4 regions of the Mesorhizobium sp. M8A.F.Ca.ET.202.01.1.1 genome follow, and region 4 is predicted to be linked to each of the others. Evidence: riboswitches for the same ligand, from Rfam matches in the RefSeq annotation. Region 4 holds a riboswitch; each other region holds the start of a gene.
The links. A riboswitch is a leader RNA that binds a small molecule or an ion and turns the genes downstream of it on or off. The one in region 4 is predicted to bind cobalamin.
Positions count from the first base shown of each region.

Region 1: linked by a shared signal. The riboswitch ahead of EN845_RS15955 (CbtB domain-containing protein) and the one ahead of EN845_RS03085 (DUF1636 family protein) in region 4 are both predicted to bind cobalamin.
Region 2: linked by a shared signal. The riboswitch ahead of EN845_RS15740 (DUF1636 family protein) and the one ahead of EN845_RS03085 (DUF1636 family protein) in region 4 are both predicted to bind cobalamin.
Region 3: linked by a shared signal. The riboswitch ahead of EN845_RS30335 (aromatic ring-hydroxylating dioxygenase subunit alpha) and the one ahead of EN845_RS03085 (DUF1636 family protein) in region 4 are both predicted to bind cobalamin.

Region 1 is NZ_SRUN01000006.1:249,712-254,960, reverse strand. Features, by position in the region: gene cobD (threonine-phosphate decarboxylase CobD) at 1-30, opposite strand, end outside; gene cbiB (adenosylcobinamide-phosphate synthase CbiB) at 29-1,003, shown strand; gene cobO (cob(I)yrinic acid a,c-diamide adenosyltransferase) at 1,000-1,623, opposite strand; gene cobU (bifunctional adenosylcobinamide kinase/adenosylcobinamide-phosphate guanylyltransferase) at 1,625-2,140, opposite strand; gene EN845_RS15960 (CbtA family protein) at 2,133-2,936, opposite strand; gene EN845_RS15955 (CbtB domain-containing protein) at 2,952-3,131, opposite strand; cobalamin riboswitch at 3,167-3,365, opposite strand; gene EN845_RS15950 (aromatic ring-hydroxylating dioxygenase subunit alpha) at 3,509-4,675, shown strand; gene EN845_RS15945 (MFS transporter) at 4,726-5,249, opposite strand, start outside.
Region 2 is NZ_SRUN01000006.1:204,156-209,404, reverse strand. Features, by position in the region: gene EN845_RS15760 (NADH-quinone oxidoreductase subunit C) at 1-152, opposite strand, end outside; gene EN845_RS15755 (NADH-quinone oxidoreductase subunit B) at 157-738, opposite strand; gene EN845_RS15750 (NADH-quinone oxidoreductase subunit A) at 729-1,094, opposite strand; gene EN845_RS15745 (winged helix-turn-helix domain-containing protein) at 1,428-2,627, shown strand; cobalamin riboswitch at 2,657-2,863, shown strand; gene EN845_RS15740 (DUF1636 family protein) at 2,901-3,335, shown strand; gene cobW (cobalamin biosynthesis protein CobW) at 3,332-4,384, shown strand; gene EN845_RS15730 (cobaltochelatase subunit CobN) at 4,403-5,249, shown strand, end outside.
Region 3 is NZ_SRUN01000018.1:115,472-120,720, forward strand. Features, by position in the region: gene EN845_RS30325 (PqqD family protein) at 1-78, opposite strand, end outside; gene EN845_RS30330 (hybrid-cluster NAD(P)-dependent oxidoreductase) at 218-1,318, opposite strand; gene EN845_RS30335 (aromatic ring-hydroxylating dioxygenase subunit alpha) at 1,396-2,643, opposite strand; cobalamin riboswitch at 2,758-2,960, opposite strand; gene EN845_RS30340 (DUF680 domain-containing protein) at 3,455-3,655, shown strand; gene EN845_RS30345 (DUF680 domain-containing protein) at 3,729-3,935, shown strand; gene EN845_RS30350 (DUF680 domain-containing protein) at 4,000-4,248, shown strand; gene ugpC (sn-glycerol-3-phosphate ABC transporter ATP-binding protein UgpC) at 4,328-5,249, opposite strand, start outside.
Region 4 is NZ_SRUN01000001.1:571,237-576,485, forward strand. Features, by position in the region: gene EN845_RS03070 (iron ABC transporter permease) at 1-875, opposite strand, end outside; gene EN845_RS03075 (ABC transporter substrate-binding protein) at 875-1,822, opposite strand; gene EN845_RS03080 (ABC transporter ATP-binding protein) at 1,869-2,657, opposite strand; gene EN845_RS03085 (DUF1636 family protein) at 2,654-3,031, opposite strand; cobalamin riboswitch at 3,157-3,366, opposite strand; gene EN845_RS03090 (AraC family transcriptional regulator) at 3,575-4,408, shown strand; gene EN845_RS03095 (helix-turn-helix domain-containing GNAT family N-acetyltransferase) at 4,417-5,249, opposite strand, start outside.

The DNA of each region.
Region 1 (5,249 bases), on a different contig from region 4:
ATGGTCCACCGCTCCTTCAAGAAGCTTCATGTCAGTCCTGATCGCTTTCCTGTCATTGGTTGTCGAATTCGCCCTCGGTTATCCCGACTGGCTGTTTCGCGCCATCGGCCATCCGGTGACGTGGTTCGGAAGGCTGATATCCTTTCTCGACTTGAGGCTCAACCGCGCCACTGATCCCGACGCGCTGCGTCGCCAACGTGGTGTCCAGGCGCTTCTCGTCATCGTGCTGGTGCCGGCGGCAGCAGGTCTTTGCGTGCAGCTTGTCCTGCTCTGGTTCGTCCCCTTGGGATTGATCATTGCCGTCCTTCTGGCGACATCGCTTCTGTCGCAGAAAAGCCTTTACGAACACGTCGAAGCCGTCGCCGACGCGCTCGACAGCGGAGGCCTCGACATGGGCCGAGCCGCCGTCTCGCGAATCGTTGGCCGCGATCCCGAAACGCTGGACCGCGCCGGCGTCTGCCGGGCGGCGATCGAGAGCCTGGCGGAGAATTTCTCCGACGGCATCGTCGCCCCCGCCTTCTGGACCGGTGTCGGCGGGCTGGCCGGCGGCGCCGCCTACAAGGCCGCCAACACCGCCGATTCGATGATCGGCCACCGCACCCCACGCCATGAGGCCTTCGGCTGGGCGGCGGCACGCTTCGACGATTGGATCAACCTGCCGGCATCACGGCTGACGGCGGTGCTGATTGTGCTGGCCGCTTTCCTGGTCAAGGGCACCGACCCCGGCAATGCCTGGCAGGCGGTACGGCGCGACGCGAAAAAACACCGCTCGCCCAATGCCGGCTGGCCGGAAGCGGCCATGGCCGGCGCACTTGGCCTCGCGCTCGCCGGGCCGCGCAGCTATGGCGGCGTCGTGGTCGACGACGTCTTCATGGGCGAAGACGGACGACGCGATGTCGACAGCGGCGACATCCGGCGGGCGCTCCAACTTTATCGTGTCGCCGACTATTTGCTGATTGGCCTGTTTGGGCTGATCGCGGTGATCGCAATCCTGGTGTTCTAGAACTCGATGCCCTGCTGCGCTTTTACGCCGGCGGAAAAATGGTGCTTCGTCAGCCCCATCTCGGTGACCAGGTCCGCCGCCTCGACCAGCGCCGGCTTCGCGTTGCGACCGGTGACGACAACGTGCAGGCCCTCGCGGCGAGCCTTGAGCGCGGCAACCACCTTGTCGAGATCGAGATAATCGTAGCGCAGCGCGATGTTGAGTTCATCGAGCACGACAAGGCTGATCGAGGGGTCGCCAATCAATTCCACGGCCTTGGCCCAGGCGGCTTCGGCGGCCGCGATGTCGCGCTTCAGATCCTGCGTTTCCCAGGTGAACCCCTCGCCCATCGCATGCCAGACGACCCGGTCGCCGAAGGCGGCGAAAGCGTCCTTCTCGCCGGTGTGCCATTTGCCTTTGATGAACTGGACGACGCCGACGCGCTTGCCGTAGCCGAGCATCCGCAGTGCGAGACCGAAGGCGGCCGTGGTCTTGCCCTTGCCGGGGCCGGTGTTGACGATCAGCAACCCCTTCTCGATCGTCTTGCCCGCGACCTCGGCGTCCTGCACCGCCTTGCGCTTGGCCATCTTGGCGCGATGGCGTTCTTCATCCCGGTCTTTGGAGCCCTTGTCTTCGGTCATTTCATTTCACCTTGAGCGGTAGCCCCGCCACCATCAGGAGCACCGTATCGGCGACCGCGGCGACCCGCTGGTTGAGCCGACCGGCGTCGTCGCGAAAACGCCGCGCCAGCGCATTGTCGGGCACGATGCCTTGCCCGACCTCGTTCGACACCACGAACCACGGCCCGCGCGGCCGCGACAGAACGTCCGCCAGCCGTCGGCACACGGCCTCGACGTCGTGATCCGCCAGCATGTGATTGGTCAGCCACAGCGTCAGGCAGTCGACAAGCACCGGTTGACCATCCGGCAACGCCTCTAGCGCTTCGGCAAGGTCGAGTGGCACATCGATGGTCGACCAGCCCTCGCCGCGCCGCGAACGATGCAGCGCGATGCGCTCGTGCATCTCGTCGTCATAGGCTTGCGCCGTGGCGATATAGGCCCATGGCGGGGGCAATGCCGTCACCAGGGTTTCGGCGTGCGCGCTCTTGCCGGAGCGCGCACCACCGATGATGAAGGTCAGCTTGCCCAGATCAGGCAAAGCTGTCGCGCAGGCTGGTCGCCGGGCCGGTGAAGCGCCCGCGAACCACGCCGACGACCGCGCCGAGCAACAGCCAGAACACCAGATTTGTCACCGTCACCGCCACCACGAACTGATGATGCAGGCCTTCCGGGATCGGTGTCTCGAAGCTGTCGGGCTGCGGCGCGCCGACAATGTGCGGCGCGACGATCAGCAAGACCGCGAGGATGGTCAACGGCAGCGATCTGCGAAACACGATCAGGCCAAGGCCGATAGCGGTTGCCGCCACCGTTGCCGACCACCAGATCTGGCGCGGCAGGAGATCGGCCGCCGGCATTGCAGGCAGCTCCGGCTGCAGGCCGAGGCCAGGCGCCAGTGTGAACACGGCAAAGCCGGCCAGACCCCAGAAAACGCCCTGGCGCCAGTTGCCGACGCCGCCTGCGAATTCCGAAACCGCGACCAGGACCAATGCGAAGCCGATGCCGGTGACGATATTGGCAAGCACGCTGAAGGCGAAACGCTCTAAGCCGTCGGCCGGCGCCCAGCCTTCATCCTCCGCTACCGGAGCAGCTGCTTCCGCTGCCGGCGCGGCGGAACTCATGGCATTGCCTGCCGGAGCGGCCGTGCTCACGGCGCCGGTATCGGTTGCCGCGGGTGCCGCGCCATGGTCGTGATGATGGCCGCCGCCTGCCTTTTCGTAGACTTCCGCTTTCAGGATCAGTGGAACGGTCGCATAGGCCTGCATGCAGGCGAGAACGACACCGGCCACGAGCCCCGCGATCGCCGCGACGAACACGACGTTGCGAAAAAGGTTCATGATGTCAGATCCCAGTTAGTGGCAGGGAAAGGCCATCGAGTGGCGATAGTCGTGGGCGGCGTTGTGGACCGCATCGATGTGTGAGAAGCCGACAAAACCAACGACGAAGATGCCGAGCAGCGCCGCGAGCGCGAGCTGCATGAAGCGCGACTGCGAGGAGACGGAGGCGCCGAGGGAGACGGTAGCGGTAGTCATGTCTTGTCCTTTCACCCTCCACCCGAGGGCATCGAAGTCAGTTTCCTGTCGCCGGCAGGTCTCCTGGCTCGCGGATAAGCGCCCTTCCCCACCTTCCCGAAGGAAAACCTTCAGTGGCATATGGAGAGGACTACCGCACACAGTTGCGGGGGCAGCCACGGCATTGGGCGAAACCTCGCCCGCACCGCATTCCCTCTTGGCTCCCAAAAAGGAACCGACGACGTTGGTGACTATAGGGAAATTCGCCGCGCGCGGCAAACCAAATTCCGACAGCCGCCAGCGCAGGAGCGTCGTATCGGCAAAGCCGCTCCCATCCCGTCCTGATTGACAAACTTCATGGCCGGGTGTCGGCTGGCAAGCCTCACAGGAAGCCAGCCATGCAGCCCAATGCCAGCGAGCGCGATCCTTATAACGGGCTGACCCGTACCGAGCCGACGCTGCCCTCATCGGCATATTGGGACCAGGAGAGCTATAAGCGTGATCTCGACGCCATCTGGTACAGAGACTGGCTGCTCGTCTGCCGCGAGGCCGATCTGGCGCAGCCGCTTGCCTTCCGCCGATTCCGCATCGGCACGCAGGACATCCTCGTGCTGCGCGACGACACAGGTGAGCTGCGCGCCTTCCACAACACCTGCCGCCATCGCGGCTCGCAGCTTTGCCAGGAGAGCGAGGGCCGCCTGAAAGCGCGGCTGATAACCTGCCCGTATCACGCCTGGTCCTACTCGCTGCGCGGCGAGCTGGTGCGCGTGCCGTCGAAATCGCTGCCTGACGGCTTCGACAAGGCCGATCACCCGCTTTATCGCGTCGCGCTCTCGGTGTGGCGCGGCTTCGTCTTCGTCAATCTTGCTGAAGATGCCGCCGGCTCGGCGCAATCCTCCTTCGATCCCGCGTCCGGCAACCTCGGCAACTGGCCGCTCGAAACGCTGGTCTCAGGCCATGTGCTGCGCAAGGTCATGAACTGCAACTGGAAGATCTTTTGGGAAAACTTCAACGAGTGCCTGCACTGTCCGGGCGTCCACAAGGACCTGTCGCGGCTGGTGCCGATCTATGGCCGCGGCCTGATGAGCCGGCATGACGATCCCGAATGGCTCCGCCACGCCGACAATGACGCGCCGGAATTTTCCGGCGGCTTGCGCGCAGGCGCCCAGACCTGGTCGCGCGACGGCCAGACGCACGGGCCGGTCTTCTCAGGGCTGAAGCCGGCGGAACGCAGCGCCGGCCAGACCTATGCCACCAGCCTGCCCTCGATGTTCATCGTCGGCCATGTCGACTATGTCAGGACCGTGCGCCTGGTGCCGCTCGGTCCCGAACAGACGGAGCTTGTCGCGGAGTGGCTGTTCGCGCCCGAGGCCCTCGCCGAGACCGATATCGACAACATCATCACCTTTGGCACACAGGTGCTGGAGGAGGACGCCGCCATCTGCGAGGTCAACCAGAAGGGCCTACGCTCGATGCGCCACACAGCCGGCGTGCTGATGCCCGAGGAATATGATCTGCACCGCTTCCACAATTGGGTGCGCGAGCGCCATGCGGCGGTGACATGAGGGTATGTCGAGATTCAGGTCAGGCCGGCATCACCTGAATATCGACATACCTACAGGGACTTCGGCAGGTAGCGCCAGGTCATGAAGCCGCAAAACGCCGCCAGCAGGCTGAGGGTGACGAACACCGATCCCAGGCCGAAGAACGCCAGCACCACCGAATAGACCAGCGGCGGCGTCAGTTCGGAAAAATCGAGATAGGTGCGGTAGACCGCCGCCATCTGCGCCCGCTCATAGGAGCGTACCGAGCGCATGAAGGCGGTCGAACCCAGGGCGTCGAGCGCGATGGTGAAGAAGGCGCCGCACAACAGGAAGGCGCCGGTCAGCAACGGTGCTGTCGCTCCGATCGTGCCGGCGGCCAGCAGCGATGCCGACATGGCGAAATAGGCAAACGTCATGGTGCGCCGGCCGCCAAAGCGCTTTCCTGCCTTGCCCCAGAAGATAGCCATGAACAAAAGCGCGTTGCCGGCCGAGACCAGCAGGCCGCCGGCGATATCGCCCTGCCCGGTGATGACCATGAACAGCGGCCCATAGACGAAAAACGTCGTCCAGAAGCAGGACCGGCCGAAGGCGATCA
Region 2 (5,249 bases), on a different contig from region 4:
CGCGCATCGTCGCGCAGGAAGGTCATTACCTCGATCAGGTTTTGCGGCTCGACGTGAACGGTAAGCTCGCCATAAGCGAGCACAGCGTCGCTGAAGCGGCCAGGCAGCTTCTCGCCGAGATAGGTCGACAGTTCGCTAAGGGATGCGGCCATGGATTTACCGTTCGATCGTGCCGGTGCGGCGGATCTTCTTCTGCAGGAGAAGAATGCCGTAGAGCAGGGCTTCGGCGCTCGGCGGGCAGCCGGGCACATAGATGTCGACCGGCACGACCCGGTCGCAGCCGCGCACCACCGAATAGGAATAGTGGTAATAGCCGCCGCCATTGGCGCAGGAGCCCATCGAGATGACGTAGCGCGGCTCCGGCATCTGGTCGTAGACCTTGCGCAGCGCCGGCGCCATCTTGTTGGTCAGCGTGCCGGCCACGATCATGATGTCGGACTGGCGCGGAGACGCGCGCGGCGCGACACCGAAGCGCTCCGAATCGTAACGCGGCATCGAGGTGTGGATCATCTCGACCGCGCAGCACGCCAAACCGAAGGTCATGAACATCAGCGAGCCGCTGCGCGCCCAGGTGATCAGCGCCTCGGTCGAGGTGACCAGAAAACCCTTGTCTGCAAGCTCATTGTTGATTTCGAGGAAGAAGGGATCGTCCTCCCCCACCGGCCTGCCGGTGTTGGGATCGATGATGCCCTTGGGCTTTGGCGCGACGAGGGTGCCTGAACTGTCGTTCAATCCCATTCCAGCGCTCCTTTTTTCCATTCATAGGCAAAGCCGATGGTCAGCACCGCCAAAAACACCATCATCGACCAGAAGCCGAGCATGCCGATCTTCGAGAAGGACACTGCCCAGGGAAACAGGAAGGCCACTTCGAGGTCGAAGATGATGAACAGGATCGACACCAGGTAGAAACGAATGTCGAACTTCATGCGGGCATCGTCGAACGAGTTGAAACCGCACTCGTAGGCGGACAGCTTTTCGGGATCGGGGTTGCGGTAGGCCACCAGGAACGGTGCGACCAGCAGCGCCAGGCCGACCACCAGCGCCACGCCGATGAACAGGACGATGGGCAGGTACGAACTGAGGAGTGCGTTCATGCAGCGGCTTTCCGTTGGCGCCAATCCACGTTGATTACAGCACCGGACCTTAATGCGGAAGCGTGACAGTTTAACCGCTGAACCGTTTTAAGGAGCCTATGCTGCAACGCGGCGAGGGTTAGCGCAGCACTTCCAGCGAAGCAAGTCAAACCTTGTTCAAAACAACGAGCTGGACGGCATTCCGGGAGAAACTGGTCTCATAGGCTCCTGTTTGATTTCCTTCTCTTTTTACTCCACTTTTCTCTCCTGACAGGGTTGCCGCCAAAACCCTGCTAGCATGGGCTGGAATCACCCATCACATCTTTGTCAAAGCACCCTCAGAGTGACGCCTGCATGAAGGAAAAGATCTCGCTAGCCGCCGCCCGGCGCATCGCGCTCGCCGCTCAGGGATTTCTCGATCCCCGCCCCGCCGGCATGCCCGACCGCCGCCATTTCGCCCGCGTTCTGTCCCGCACCGGCCTGCTGCAGATCGATTCCGTCAGTGCGGTGGTGCGTGCCCACTATATGCCGCTCTATTCGCGTCTGGGTCCCTATCCCGTCGCCTTGCTCGACAACGCCGCCGTGACGCGCAAGCGCACGGTGTTCGAATATTGGGCACACGAGGCCTCATTCCTGCCGGTCGAGACGTACCCGCTGATGCGCTGGCGCATGCAGCGCGCCGAGCAAGGCGATGAAATGTATCTGGGGCTGGCCAAATGGGGCCGTGAGCACGCTGCCTATATAGAAGAGATCTACCGCCAGGTCGTCGATCGTGGCCCGATCGCCGCTTCGGCGCTGGAAGGCCAGAAAGGCTCCGGCGGCTGGTGGGGTTGGAGCCGCGCCAAGCACGCCTTCGAATGGCTGTTCTGGGCCGGCCGCATCACCACGGCGCACCGGCGCGGTTTCGAGCGCTTCTATGACCTGCCGGAGCGGGTGCTGCCGCAAGCGATCCTCGACCTGCCGGTACCGGCGGCCGAGGATGCACATCGCGAATTGCTGCGCATTTCCGCCCGCGCCCACGGCATCGCCACATCAGGCGACCTGCGCGACTATTTCCGGCTCTCCCCCGCCGACATGAAAGGCCGGCTCGAGGAACTGGTCGAACTCGGCGAGTTGTTGCCGGTCCGTGTCGAGGGGTGGGACAAGCCAGCTTACCTTCATAGGGATGCGCGTTTGCCACGCAAGATCGAGGCCCGCGCCCTGCTGGCGCCGTTCGATCCCGTCGTCTTCGCGCGCTCGCGCTCGGAGCGGCTGTTCGATTTTCACTATCGCATCGAAATCTACACCCCGGCCGAGAAGCGCCAATACGGCTACTATGTCCTGCCCTTCCTGCTTGGCGACAAGATCGTGGCGCGCGTCGACCTCAAAGCCGACCGGCCGGCCAGTGTCCTGCGCGTCCATGCCGCCTATGCCGAGCCCGGCGCGCCGCCTGAAACCGCCGCTGAACTTTTCGAGGAATTGAAGCAGATGCAGGGCTGGCTTGGGCTTGAACGCATCGAAGTGACGCCTGCCGGCGACCTCGGCCCGGCGCTGTCCGACATCGCGGTGTCGTAAGCTCGCGTTGACACCGCTGCCCGCAAGAGCCTAAATCCGATCCAGACGGTCTCCTCTCGGCAAAGGGAGGAGCCAAGAGGGAATGCGGTGCGGGCCGAAAAGCCCAAATCCGCGGCTGTCCCCGCAACTGTAAGCGAAGAGCCAAGGCCGAAAGCCACTGGGATTGTCCCGGGAAGGCGGCTACCCAAGGCGATGACCCGCGAGCCAGGAGACCTGCCGTCTGGAATGCAAGAATCCGATCGCCCGGCGGGTTTTCCGGGCAAGGAGCCTGATTTGGATCGCGACAGCAGTTTCTCGGCTGAAACAACGGACATTTCGTCCGGCGGGGATGATTCCCTGGCCGGCATCACTGTCATCGTCTGCGCCTCCTGTCGCGACGAGACCGGTTCCGACGCCCATCCCCGGGCCGGCGAACTTTTGGCTGAAGATACCCGCCAAGCCGCCTCGGGCGAGCAAATTCGCATCCGCACGGTCGAATGCCTCGGCAATTGCAAGCGCAGGCTGAGCGCCGCGATCCTGCGCGACGGATGCTGGAGCTATGTGTTCGGCGACCTGACCACAACCAGCGGCGCCGATCTCGTCGCCGGCGCGAAACTCTTCGCCACCTCGACCGACGGCCTCATTCCCTGGCGCGGCCGGCCCGATAGCCTCAAGCGCGGCCTCGTTGCCCGCATCCCTCCTCTCGACATGCTGAAGGACTTGATATGACCGCTCCAAATTCGGCCGGCAATCTCTCCCGCGTTCCCTGCACCGTCGTTACCGGCTTCCTCGGCGCCGGCAAGACGACGCTGGTCCGCCATCTCCTGGAAAATGCCGGCGGCAAGCGGATTGCCATCATCGTCAACGAATTCGGCGATATCGGCATCGACGGCGAAATCCTCAAGGGCTGCGGTATCGACACCTGCCCCGAGGAAAACATCGTCGAACTGGCCAATGGCTGCATCTGCTGCACCGTCGCCGACGATTTCGTGCCAGCGCTCGACCAGATCCTGTCGCTGACGCCGAAGGTCGACCACATCCTGATCGAAACCTCCGGTCTCGCCCTCCCCAAACCTCTGGTCCAGGCGTTCCAGTGGCCGACGGTGAAAAGCCGCGTCACCGTCGATGGCGTCATCGCCGTGGTCGACGGTCCCGCACTTGCGGAAGGCCGCGTCGCCAACGACATGGAAGCCCTGCAGGCGCAACGCGCCGGGGACGAAAGCCTCGACCATGACGATCCGGTCGAAGAGGTGTTCGAGGACCAGATCGCCTGCGCCGACCTGATCATCCTGTCGAAGAGCGACCTGATGGACGCCGAGGGCTCGGCCCGCGCCAACGCCATCGTCAACGAACACTCCGCCCGCGCGGTGAAGATCGTGCCGACGTCGCATGGCAAGGTCGATCCCTCGGTGCTGCTCGGGCTTGGTCTTGCCGTCGAGGACGACATCGAGAACCGCAAGTCCCATCACGACGGCGCATTCGACCACGAGCATGACGACTTCGACACATTCATCGTCGACATTCCCTCGATTGCCAATCCCGACGATCTGGCAAAACGTGTCGCAGAGGCCGCCGAACACGAAAACGTGCTGCGTGTAAAAGGCTTCGTCGAGGTCGGCGGCAAGCCGATGCGGCTCCTGCTGCAGGCCGTCGGCCCACGCGTCAATCATTACTATGACCGTGCCTGGAGCGCCGAGGACGACCGCCGCTCGCGCCTGGTCGTCATTGGTCTCAAGGGGCTGAACCGTCCGGCGATCGAAGGTATCCTCGCCGGCTGATTTCAGACACGGACCGCGATGCACATCCTCACCACGACCTCCGCTTCGCTTGACGACCTCGCCGAGCCTGTCGATCTCAGGCAGACGCCGGCGGATATCGTGGCCTTGTCCTTCACCGACAGCGATCTCGCCGGACTGGCGGCGGCGTGGAAGGCGGACGCCGACCGCCTGCCCTCCATGCGGCTTGCGGCACTGCGCGATCTGCGCCATCCCATGTCCGTCGACCTCTGGATCGACAGCGTCGCCCGCCATGCCAAGGTCATCCTGGTGCGCATCCTCGGCGGCAACGACTGGTGGCGCTATGGCTGCGACCAGCTGGCGGTGATTGCCCGTGAGCGCGGCATCAAACTGGCGCTGCTTCCGGGTGAAAGCCATGACGAGGATCTCAGGCTGATCGAAGCCTCGACGCTGCCACGCGCCGAACTCGACGGCCTGCTTGGCTATTTCCGAGAGGGCGGCCCGGCCAATATGAGCGCGCTGGTTCGGAGGCTGGCAGGCCTGGCTGGACAGGATACGTCCGTCGCCAGTCCGGTCAGCGTGCCGAAGGCCGGTTACTATCAGTCTGGATTGGGGGTCGCGGAGGAGCCGGACCTTTCAGATGTCGGTGCTCCCATCGTCCCTATCCTCTTCTACCGCTCGATGCTGCTCGCGGCCGACGTTGCCCCGATCGATGCGCTGGCCGAGGCCTTGCGCTCCCAGGGACTGGCAGCGGTCCCGATCTTCGTTTCCAGCCTCCAGGATCCTGTGTCCCTGGCGTTCGTCGAAAATGCCATCGCATCGCTGAAACCCGCCGCCATCATCACCGCGACCGCCTTCGCTTCGGGTGCCGAACCCGGTGTCGAAACCCTGTTCGACCGCGCCGGCG
Region 3 (5,249 bases), on a different contig from region 4:
CACCACGGCCTCGCCATCGAAGGATTCGAAAACGATATCCCGGCTCGCAACCGCATAGGCATGGGATTCATGCTTCATTGTTGCCCCGCTTTACATCCCTGCCCGCCAGCAGGACCGCTTCCACCGACAACGCCTGTAGACTTTCGGTCGTTCCTTGGCAAGGTAACCTTGCCGGCAAGGCGCCGACATTTCCGGGATCAGTCGAAGGACGGGCGGATCAAGCCTCGATTTCCAGCGCCGACAATGGCTTGGAACAACAGGCCAGGATGAAGCCGTCGTCGATCTCATGATCGAGGATGCCGCCATTGTGACTCATCTCGACGCTGCCGGAGACTTTCTTCACCTTGCAGGTTCCGCACAGGCCGAATTCGCAGGCCGCCGGTATCCGCACGCCCGAGGCGCGCGCGGTCTGCAGCACGGTCTGGCCGGCGACGCAGTCGGCGTCGACATCCGAAAGCGCGAAGCGGATCGGCGTCGCGGCTTCGACGGAAATTGCCGCGCCGGCTTCAGCCGGCGCGGCAAACGGTGCCGGGACTTCGTCCACGGTCGGCGCGGCAAAGCTTTCCTGATGGTACTTTGCCATGTCGAAGCCGGCGGCTTCGAGCATGCCGCGCACGGCGCGCATGAAGGGATCGGGCCCACAGCAGAAGATTTCGCGTTCGCGGAAATCGGGTGCCAGGAGCGGCAGCCGGATGGCGTCGATGCGGCCCATATGGCCGTACCAGCCCTCGCGGCTCGACCGCTCCTCGATCATGAAGCCGAGCGACAGGCCAGGCATGTGGCCCCCGAGCAGTTCGAGTTCCTTGCGGAAGATGATTTCTTCCGGGCGCCGCGCGCAGTTGACGAAACCGACATCGGTCCATGGCGCACAGTCGTTCAGCCAGCGCAGCATCGACATCATCGGCGTCACGCCGGAGCCGGCCGAGACGAACAGATATTTCGCCGCCGGATGGCTGTGCAGTGAAAAGTCGCCGCCCGGTCCATAGGCCTTGACGTGCGAGCCGGGCGCCAGGTGATCGAACATCCAGCGTGTGCCGATGCTGCCCGCCTGCGCCTTCACCGTCACCGCGATCGAGAACGGCCGCGACGGCGACGACGACAGCGTGTAGGTGCGCATCAGCGGCCCATCCGGCGTCGGCAGTTCCAGCGTCACGAACTGGCCCGGCTTGTAGCGGAACCAGGTCTGGTTGTCGGACCGGAAGGTGAAGGTCTTGACGTCGGGCGCCTCGTCGCTGACACCGGTCACTTCCAGCACCTGCAGCCTGTCGTTCCAGGGCGCCATCTGGTCGAGATGGCGATAGAGGCCAAGGTCGGTCATCGCATTCATCCCTGCATACCTTTCATTTTGCGGATGTCGTGATCCCAAAACCGCTGCACACTTTTGGGTGACATGCGCTAGGCGACGCTGCGCAGCGCCGGCCGCCCGCCTTCGGCCAGGCGCGGACCGATGAAGCGGGCATACCAGTCGACGAACTGGATGACGCCGCCTTCATGCAGCTCCGAATACGGGCCGGGTTCATAGGCCGGCGACAGGATACCGAAAGCGTTCTCCTCGACGATCCGGCGGTCCTGGTCGTTGGTCTCGGTCCAGACATGGGTGAGTTCGGCGAGATCGTAGTCGACACCCTCGACCGCGTCCTTGTGCACCAACCACTTCGTCGTCACTGCCGTTTCGGTGGCGCTGACCGGCAGCACGCGGAAGGTGACGGCATGATCAACGAGGATGTGGTTCCAGGTCGTCGGGTAGTGATAGTGCATCAGCGTGCCGATGCGGTCGGCCGAAACGCTGTCGGACAGGTCCTTCCTCACCGCCCGCTTGCCGGTCATCGTGTAGCTCTGGGCGTCGCGCAGCAGCGGCGCGCGGGTGGCGCGGTATTGCCCGGCCGGGTCGATGCGGAATTTGCTGGGCAGGCCAACAGCTTCGCACTTCGCCCAGTGCGCCAGCATCTCCGGATCGCTGTCGGCGCCTTGCACGCCGGTCACGGTCGGTGCTTCCGGGAAGGTCTTGCACAGTTCGGGATGATTGCCCGCGCAATGATAGCATTCGCGGTTGTTTTCCCAGACCAGCTTCCAATTGCCCTTCTCGATGATCGTGCTCTCGAAGGCGATCTTGGCCTCGCTCAGCCGGTGCGGCTTGAGATAGGGCTCGATCATCGCCCGCATCGGCGCGAAGTCGGCCGGCTCCTTGGCCAGGCAGATGAAGACATAGCCGGCGACGCTTTCGCAGGCGACCGGCTTCAGCCCGAACTGGCTCTTGTCGAACCCCTCGGCCATCTGGCGGGCGAACAGCAGGCGCCCGTCCAGCTCATAGGTCCACTGGTGATAGGGACAGACCAGTTTGGCGGCCATGCCCTTGTCGCTGTTGCAGACGCGGCTGCCGCGATGGCGGCAGGAATTGTGGAAGGCGTTGATCTTGCCCTGCTGATCGCGCACCAGCACGATAGGATAGTCGCCGATCTGCACGGTGATGAAGCTGCCCGGCTTGGGCAATTCGCAATCATGGCCGATGAACAGCCAGTCGCGATACCAGATCAGCTCCATGTCGAGCTTGAAGTAGTCCGGGTCGGTGTAAAAAGGCTGTTCCAGCGAAAAGCCTTGTCTGCGGCTGTTCAAGAGCCTCAGCATGTCGTTGCGCGCGTCCATGTCCTGTCCTCATTTTCAAGGACTGAACTGGTGGTGATTGAGGAAGGACTGGACGCAGATCGGCGCAAAGCCGGACAAACACCATCCGCCTCTTGACCGCCCACCGCGATCAGTCGAGTTCTAGCCATCTCGGGCTGGTTTCCGGGCTCTGGAGTCGTCCTTACGGACCATCGCGACACCTTCCCAGGCTTACGCCCAGTGGTCTCCCGTTGCGACTTGAACTCCACCACCGTTGCGGGGGCAGCGCCGGAATCTGACCGGCTTCCCAATTCTCCGCTCCGTCGTCACGCAGCGGCACCTGAGATGCCTGATCTAATCACGGCAGGGTTTGCGACATCGGCATGAAAGCGACATCGCATCCATGCGGCGCGACACGCATGCTGGAACGTCGTGACAGGGGTCGCATCATCAAATCGCCTTCTGTCGCCAGGCGCGCCGGCACCGTTTTTTCGACCCCTTTGCCGGGGGCGAAAAGGTTAACAGTTTCGAAAAGTGACTATTAGCAGATTCTAAAATCGAACCGAACGGTTCGTTTCTGTTGACGGTGCGTGCAGGACGGTGTGAACGCCGAGCCTCCGATACAGTTGGTGATCGGGGTGCCATTTTTAGCTAACTGATTGATATAACGACAGAAAATAACAGATGTGGAAATCACTGGCACAATTTCAAGTGGTAGAGTCATGGTCCACGCTGAACAACTTCGTGATTGGAAACAGCAGAGGTCCTCTCCCACATCGGGGCGGTCCGAACGACGCGATTTTAATCCCAAGACACGCCGCTAGACGGACGGAAAAATACTGGAGTACCCAAAATGAAAAAGATTGTTCTCACTGCCGCCGCCCTTCTGGCCATTTCCGGCAGCGCCTTCGCTGGTAGCGACCATTACGGTTCGAACGCCGCCACCCCCGCTGCCACTGTCGACAGCTCGTACACCGCTTCGACCAGCAAGTCGGAGCCGGCTGCTCAGACGCCTGCCCAGGGCGCCGACCACAATCTCTTCGGCAACAACTAACAGCCGATCCCCGGCTTGCGGCGGGGCGACCCTGCCGCGCGGGGTGGATGCCACAAATTCAGGAGTACCTAAAATGAACAAGATCCTCATTGCCGCCGCCGCCGTCTTGGCCCTCTCCGGCAGCGCCTTTGCCGGCAGCGACAACTACGGTTCGAGCGGTGCCAACCAGGCGGCTGTCACGTCGACCGACAACGCGAACACCGCGTCGATCGGCAAGTCGGCTCCGGCCACCGAGGCGCCTACCCGGCCGGGTAGCGATCGCAACCTCTTCGGCCGTTGACGCCTGTTGCGAGTGGCGGGCTCGCTCGCCACTCGTGGAATTCAAGACGTTAGGAGTATTGGAAATGAACAAGATCCTCATTGCTGCCGCCGCCGTTCTGGCCCTCTCCGGCAGCGCTTTCGCCGGCAGTGACAACTATGGCTCCAATGGCGCCAATCAGCCCACTGCATCGTCGACCGTCAATGTCGATACGTCGCATACGGGTTCGGTCCGCAACAGCGACTCACCCATCTACAAGCTGCTCAACTCGTCCGGCGACGTGCAGAAGTCCGCCCCTCACGGCGCAGACCGCAATCTCTTCGGCAACAACTAACCAGCCGTCGTGATGTATAAAAAGAGAGCGGCGGGCCTGCCCGCTGCTCTCTTTTTTTGTTGTCGAGACATGGCTGGCCTCAGGCGGCTTTTGCTTCCGCTTCGTGCAGCGCGAACGACCGTCCATCCGCATCGAAGATATGAAGGTCGCCGGCATTGGCGGTCAACTGCAGCGTCGAGCCGCGCCTGACCTCGACATTGCCCGGCAGCTTGGTCACCAGCGGCAGGTCGGCACGGCCGATGTCGATATAGACCAACTGAACCTCGCCGAGCTGCTCGACATAATCGACCGTCCCCTCGAACAGATAGTCCGCACCACTGGCGATCGCGAGATCTTCCGGCCGCACGCCGAAGCTGACCGCCGCTCCCTTTGCCGAAGCAGGCGTCGCGATCGGCACCGTCGCCTTGCGGCCGCCGACATGGCTGATGATGGTCGGGTTGCCCGTCTTGTCGACCGTGGCCGGCAGGATGTTCATGGCCGGCGAGCCGATGAACTGGGCGACGAATAGGTTGCCGGGGTTCTTGTAGAGCTCCATGGGCGTGCCGACCTGCTCGATGTGGCCATCCTTTAGCACCACGATGCGGTCGGCCAGCGTCATCGCCTCGACCTGGTCGTGGGTGACATAGATCATGGTCGTGTTGGGCATCGATTCCTTGAGCTTGGCGATCTCGATACGCGTGGCGACGCGCAGTGCCGCGTCAAGGTTCGACAGCGGTTCGTCGAACAGGAACACTTTTGGATTGCGCACGATGGCGCGGCCGATGGCGACACGCTGACGCTGGCCGCCCGACATCGCCTTGGGCAGGCGGTCGAGATATTTGGTCAGCTGCAGGATTTCGGCGGCCTGCCGCACCCGTTTGTCGATCTCGGCCTTGCTTTCCTTGCCGATCTTCATCGAGAAGGCCATGTTGTCGTAGACTGTCATGTGCGGATAGAGCGCGTAGGACTGGAACACCATGGCGATGCCGCGCTTCGATGGCGGCACGTCGTTGACCACCTGG
Region 4 (5,249 bases):
CCGGCCAGCGGCCGCGACAGATGCGGTATCATCAATCCGACAAAGCCGATCACGCCGGCGACCGAGACGAGGATTGCCGTCGAGAAAGCGGCCACGAGAAATGTCGTCCTGCGCATGCGCGCCACCGGCACGCCTAGACTCTCGGCGGCGCTCTCACCGGCGAGGAAAGCGTCCAGGCTGCGATGGCTCCACAGCCCGTAGGCCGCGATCGTGCCGGCGCCCACCGCCCCCAGCCATACATTGTCCCAGCGCGCCAGCCCGAGCCCGCCCATGGTCCAGAACAGGACCGAATGAGCCGCGCGCTGGTCACCGGCAAAAACCAGATAATTGGTCAAGGCCGTGAACATGAAGGAAACGGCAAGACCGGCGAGGATCAGCCGCTCAGGACCTTGCCCCCTCACCCGCGCCACCAGCAAAAGCACGATGGAGGCGGCGAGGATGCCGCCAGTGAACGCAGCCACGGGCAAGGTCCAGATGCCGAAACTGTCGCCGAACACGGTAATGACGGAAACCGCGCCGGCGGCGGCCCCCGACGACAGGCCGAACAGGAAGGGGTCGGCAAGATCGTTACGGGTCACCGTCTGCAAAAGCGCGCCGACGATGCCCAGCCCGCCGCCGACACAGATCGCCAGGATCGTGCGCGGCAGCCGCAGGTCGACGACGATCTTGCCGACCGGGCCCGATATCTCAGGCTCGTCCAGTCCGACGGCACGGCCAAGGGCGGCGATGACATCGCTCAGAGGTATCAGCGTCGAGCCATAAGCGATCGACAGCAGCGCGAGAGCGACGAGCGTCACCGCGCCCGCCGTCATGGCCAGCGTGAAGGCCCTGTGCCCTGAAAGCACGCCGGATTTGTGCTCTCGGGCAAGATCCATCAGAACGCTTCCGGATGCATCGCCCTGGCGATCTTGCCGATGGCTTCGATGTTCGCCGGTCCTGGTGTCAGCTCGGCATAACGAAGCGCCACGAAGCGCTCGTTCCTGACCGCGTCCGTCTCCTTCATCGCCGGGTGCGCCTTCAGGAAATCGAGCAGTTTCCTGTAGCCGCCGCCGTCCTGATAATCGAGCAGGATGAGGAATTGCGGATTGCGCGCCGCCACCGTCTCCCAGTCCGTGTTGCCCCAGCTCGTTTCCAAGTCGGCCATGATATTGTCGCCGCCGGCCGCCGAGATCATGGCGCTGGGGATGGCGAATTTTCCCGCGGTAAACGGCTTGTCCTCGCCGGAATCGTAGAGGAACACGCGTGTTCCCTTCGCGCTGCCGACCTTGGCGCTGATCTCGGCGAGTTGCGCCTTCCAGCCGGCAACAAGCTGTTCCGCTTCTGCCTCCTTGCCGAAGATCTTGCCCAGCTTTTCGAGGTCGCCATAGAGCAGGTCCATGGAGGCGGCCGGGCGGCTCTTGTCGAGGTGGACGCAGCTTTCGGTCAGTACCAGCGTCTTGATGCCGTGCGGAGCGAGCGTGTCGGGCGTCACGTCGCCGCCGGGCTTCATGCCGTAGTACCAGCCGGCGAAGAAGACGTCGGGCTCGACGGCGACGAGGTTCTCCAGGGTCGGATATTTCGGCGCCAGTTCGGGAATGGCACCCTGTTCGGCCTTGAATTCGGGGCCGACCTTGTACCATCCACTGATGCCCGTCAGGCCGACGATCGAAGGCTGCAGCTTCAGCGCGAAGGCCATCTCGGCCATGTTGAGATCATGGATGACGGCGCGCTTCGGCGGAGCGTCGAAGGTCAGCGGCTTGCCGCAGCTGTCGACGGTGACGGGGAAGGCGAAGGCCGTCGAGGCCAGCAGCGAGAGGGCGAGCGAGAAGGCAAGGCGTTTCACGGATTTGCTCCTTGGTTGAACCGTGTCGGACGATGAGGGGCGTTGATCAGGATGGCGGCGAGGCGCGGTTCGGAAGGTCGAACACCGTCAGTTCGCGATCCTCGGTGGGATGGCGCAGGCGAAACACGTCGACGCCGAAAATCTCGCGGATCAGCTGTTGCGTCAACGCCTCGTGCGGCGGCGCCAGCGCCTGCAGCCGGGCTTCGTTCATCACCGCGACCCTGGTGGCGAAGGGTGCCACCAGGGTCAGATCGTGCAGCACCGCGATAACGGTCATGCCGAAGCCGGCCACCAGTTCGAGCAGCTGCGCGCGGGCGCGCGGGTCAAGGTGGTTGGTCGGTTCGTCGAGAAAAAGGATCTTGGGCTCCTGCGCGATGGCACGCGCAAGCTGGGCGCGCTGGCGTTCGCCACCAGACAGCGAGCCGATGCTCCGGCCGAGCAACGACAACAGGCCGGTCCGGCGCAGCGCGTCCACCACAATGTCGCGTTCCTCGCTCCGGCCCCTCAGGCCGGCATGCGGGACGCGGCCAAGCTCGACATAGTCGATCACCGCCAAACGCGGATCCGGTTGGTCGCTCTGGCCCACGACGGCGATATGCAGGGCCCGCTTGGCGGGCGAAATCATGTCCAGGCGCCGCCCGCCAAGCTTCACCTCTCCGAAGCTCGGCCTGAGCATGCCGGACAACATGCGCAGCAACGTGGTCTTGCCGGCGCCGTTGGGGCCAATGATGGCAAGGCGGTCGCCTGATGTCACCGACAGGCTGACCGCATGGACCAGATGCCGGCCATTCGCTATCGCGCCCAGGTCGCACGCATCGAGAAGCGGCGTTGTCATCGACTGCCTTCCGCCAGCTTGCCCGCCCCCGGAATGCGGGCAAGCGTCTTGCCGGCCAGGCGCGGCGGACGTTGTCCGGAATTGCACCAGCCGTCGGCAAGCGAAGCGTAGAGCCGGGCAAATCGCACGAGGTCGGCGGCGTCGGCCTGCGCGTCGATCGACCCGAAGAGATAGGCGGCCTTGCCTGGTGCCTGGAAAGCCACCGTCAGGGGGCGCGCGCAACCCGCCATGCAAGCCACGCCCTCGACCGTGAAACCATGCGCCACGTCAGGCTGGGCCGAGAGGCGGAAGCGCAACTCGGCGCACAAACCTTCGCCCGACCTGATGCCGGTCGGCACGTCGCGGCAAAGGGTGCACACGATGATCTGGTGCATGGGGCTGGGCTGAATACGATCGATTGTGCCGTCCAACTTCCCGTCACTTTCAAAACTGGCGACGGAAGGATGTTGGTCGACCGGCCGACAAGACCGATGTCCACGTTTCCTCCCGGCACACCCCGTCCGGTCAACTCAGTGATGGCAGGTCTCCTGGCTCACGGGTCTCTGCGCAATCCTGCCTTCCCAGCCTTGCCGGCCAGTGGCGTTCCGGATCTTGCTCGCCGCTTACAGTTGCGGGGGCAGCCGCGGCCTCGACCCCAAAACCGGGTCTCACCGCGTTCCCTTTTCACCCCTCGCCTTTCGGCTCGGGGACCATCACGAGTCGCAGCCTATGCCGCGAGCGGTTTCGAGGCAAGGCGACTGCCTTGTTTTGTTATAACAGAACTTATACGAGAGCAAGCCTGCCGTCGGCATGGCGTGCACGGACTTTACGTCCACGCCTGACAGCGTTGCCGTTTTCGATTTTGCGCCATGCGCAATTTCGATCAAACTGGCCGGGCAACGAGGCGCCAGAGTGAAGACGCCACATGCGAGGAACACATGAACCCGACCGAGAAAGCGCTATGGTTTGTCGAAAGCCATCTGCCGGAGGCTGTTACGCTCGACGACGTCGCCCAAAGCAGCGGCGTGTCGCGCTTTCATGTGACACGCGCCTTCGGCGCGGCCACCGGCCGTTCCGTCATGGGTTACATGCGCTCGCGCCGGCTGACCGAAGCGGCGCGCAGGCTCGCCGGCGGCGCGCCCGACATACTGTGCGTCGCGCTCGACGCCGGCTACAACTCGCATGAGGCTTTCACCCGTGCCTTCCGCGACCAGTTCGGCACCACGCCGGAACTGGTGCGCGCGCAAGGTTCGACCAAGACACTCGATCTCGTGGAGCCTATCCTGATGGACCATACCCTGCTCACCAGCCTCGAACCACCGCGCTTCGAGACCAGCCGACCTTTCCTCATCGCCGGCTTCGGCGAGCGCTACAGCTGCGAATCGAGCGCCGGCATTCCGATGCAGTGGCAGCGTTTCAGCCCTTATATCGGCAACATACCCGGCGAAGTCCCAGGCGTTTTCTACGGTGTCTGCCTCAACGGCGACGATGCCGGCAATTTCGACTATGTCGTCGGCGTCGAAGTGTCGGACTTCTCCGACCTGCCGAAGGACTTCTACCGGGTGCGCGTGCCGGCGCGGAAATACGCCGTTTTCACGCATCGCGAGCACATCTCGACCATCCGGCGCACGGTCAACACGATCTGGAACAGCTGGCTCCCGGCCTCCGGCCATGAAATCGCCGACGCGCCGGAATTCGAGCGCTATGGGCCCGAATTCGATGCCCGCACCGGCAATGGCGGGCTGGAGATCTGGGTGCCGGTCAAGGCATAGAGGCGCCGCTACAGCTCCAGATCCCAGTTCTGTCCAACCAGATCCTTGCCGAAGGAATGGTGAGGCTCTTCCTCGGTCAGCTTGAAACCGGCCGCCTGGTAGATGTGCCGGGCCGCGGTCAGAATGTCGTTGGTCCACAAAGTCAGCGTCTTGTACCCCCTGGCGCGGGCAAAGCCGATGCATTCCTCGACCAGCCGTTTGCCGATGCCGAGGCCTCGCGCCGACGGTTCGACATAGAGCAGCCGCAGCTTGGCCACCTGATCGGATTTGCGCACGACGAAGACCGAGCCGACGACCTCGCCTTCCCGCTCGGCGATCCAGCCGCGCTCCCATTTCGGATCGAATTTCTTTACGAACTCGCCGAGGATCTCAGCGACTAGCGCCTCATAGGTTTCGTCCCAGCCATAGTCCTGCGCGTAGAGCATGCCCTGGCGGCGCGTGACCCAGCCGATGTCGCCAACCTCTAGCGGCCGCAGGATGTAAGGCACCTTGGGTTCGGGTCTGTCGCCGAGCAGGTCCTGAACGATGCGCATGGCCTTGACCAGCCGATCCTGGTCGACGGGCGCCAGTCGATCGAGCAGCGCTCGCACCTGGTCGTGCGAATCCTGGTTGAGCGGCGCGAAGGCTTCCCTGCCCGCCGGCGTCAGCGCGATCGAGGCGCGGCGCGCGTCCGCTTCGGTGGCTTCGCGCTCGACCAGACCGCGTTCCTCGAATTTTTTGAGCAAACGGCTGACATAGCCAGGGTCGAGGCCGAGATCGCGCACCAGGTCGCTGGCGACGAGCCCGTCGCGATGGGCAAGCTCATAGAGCACCCGCGCCTCGGTAAGCGAAAAGGTGCTTT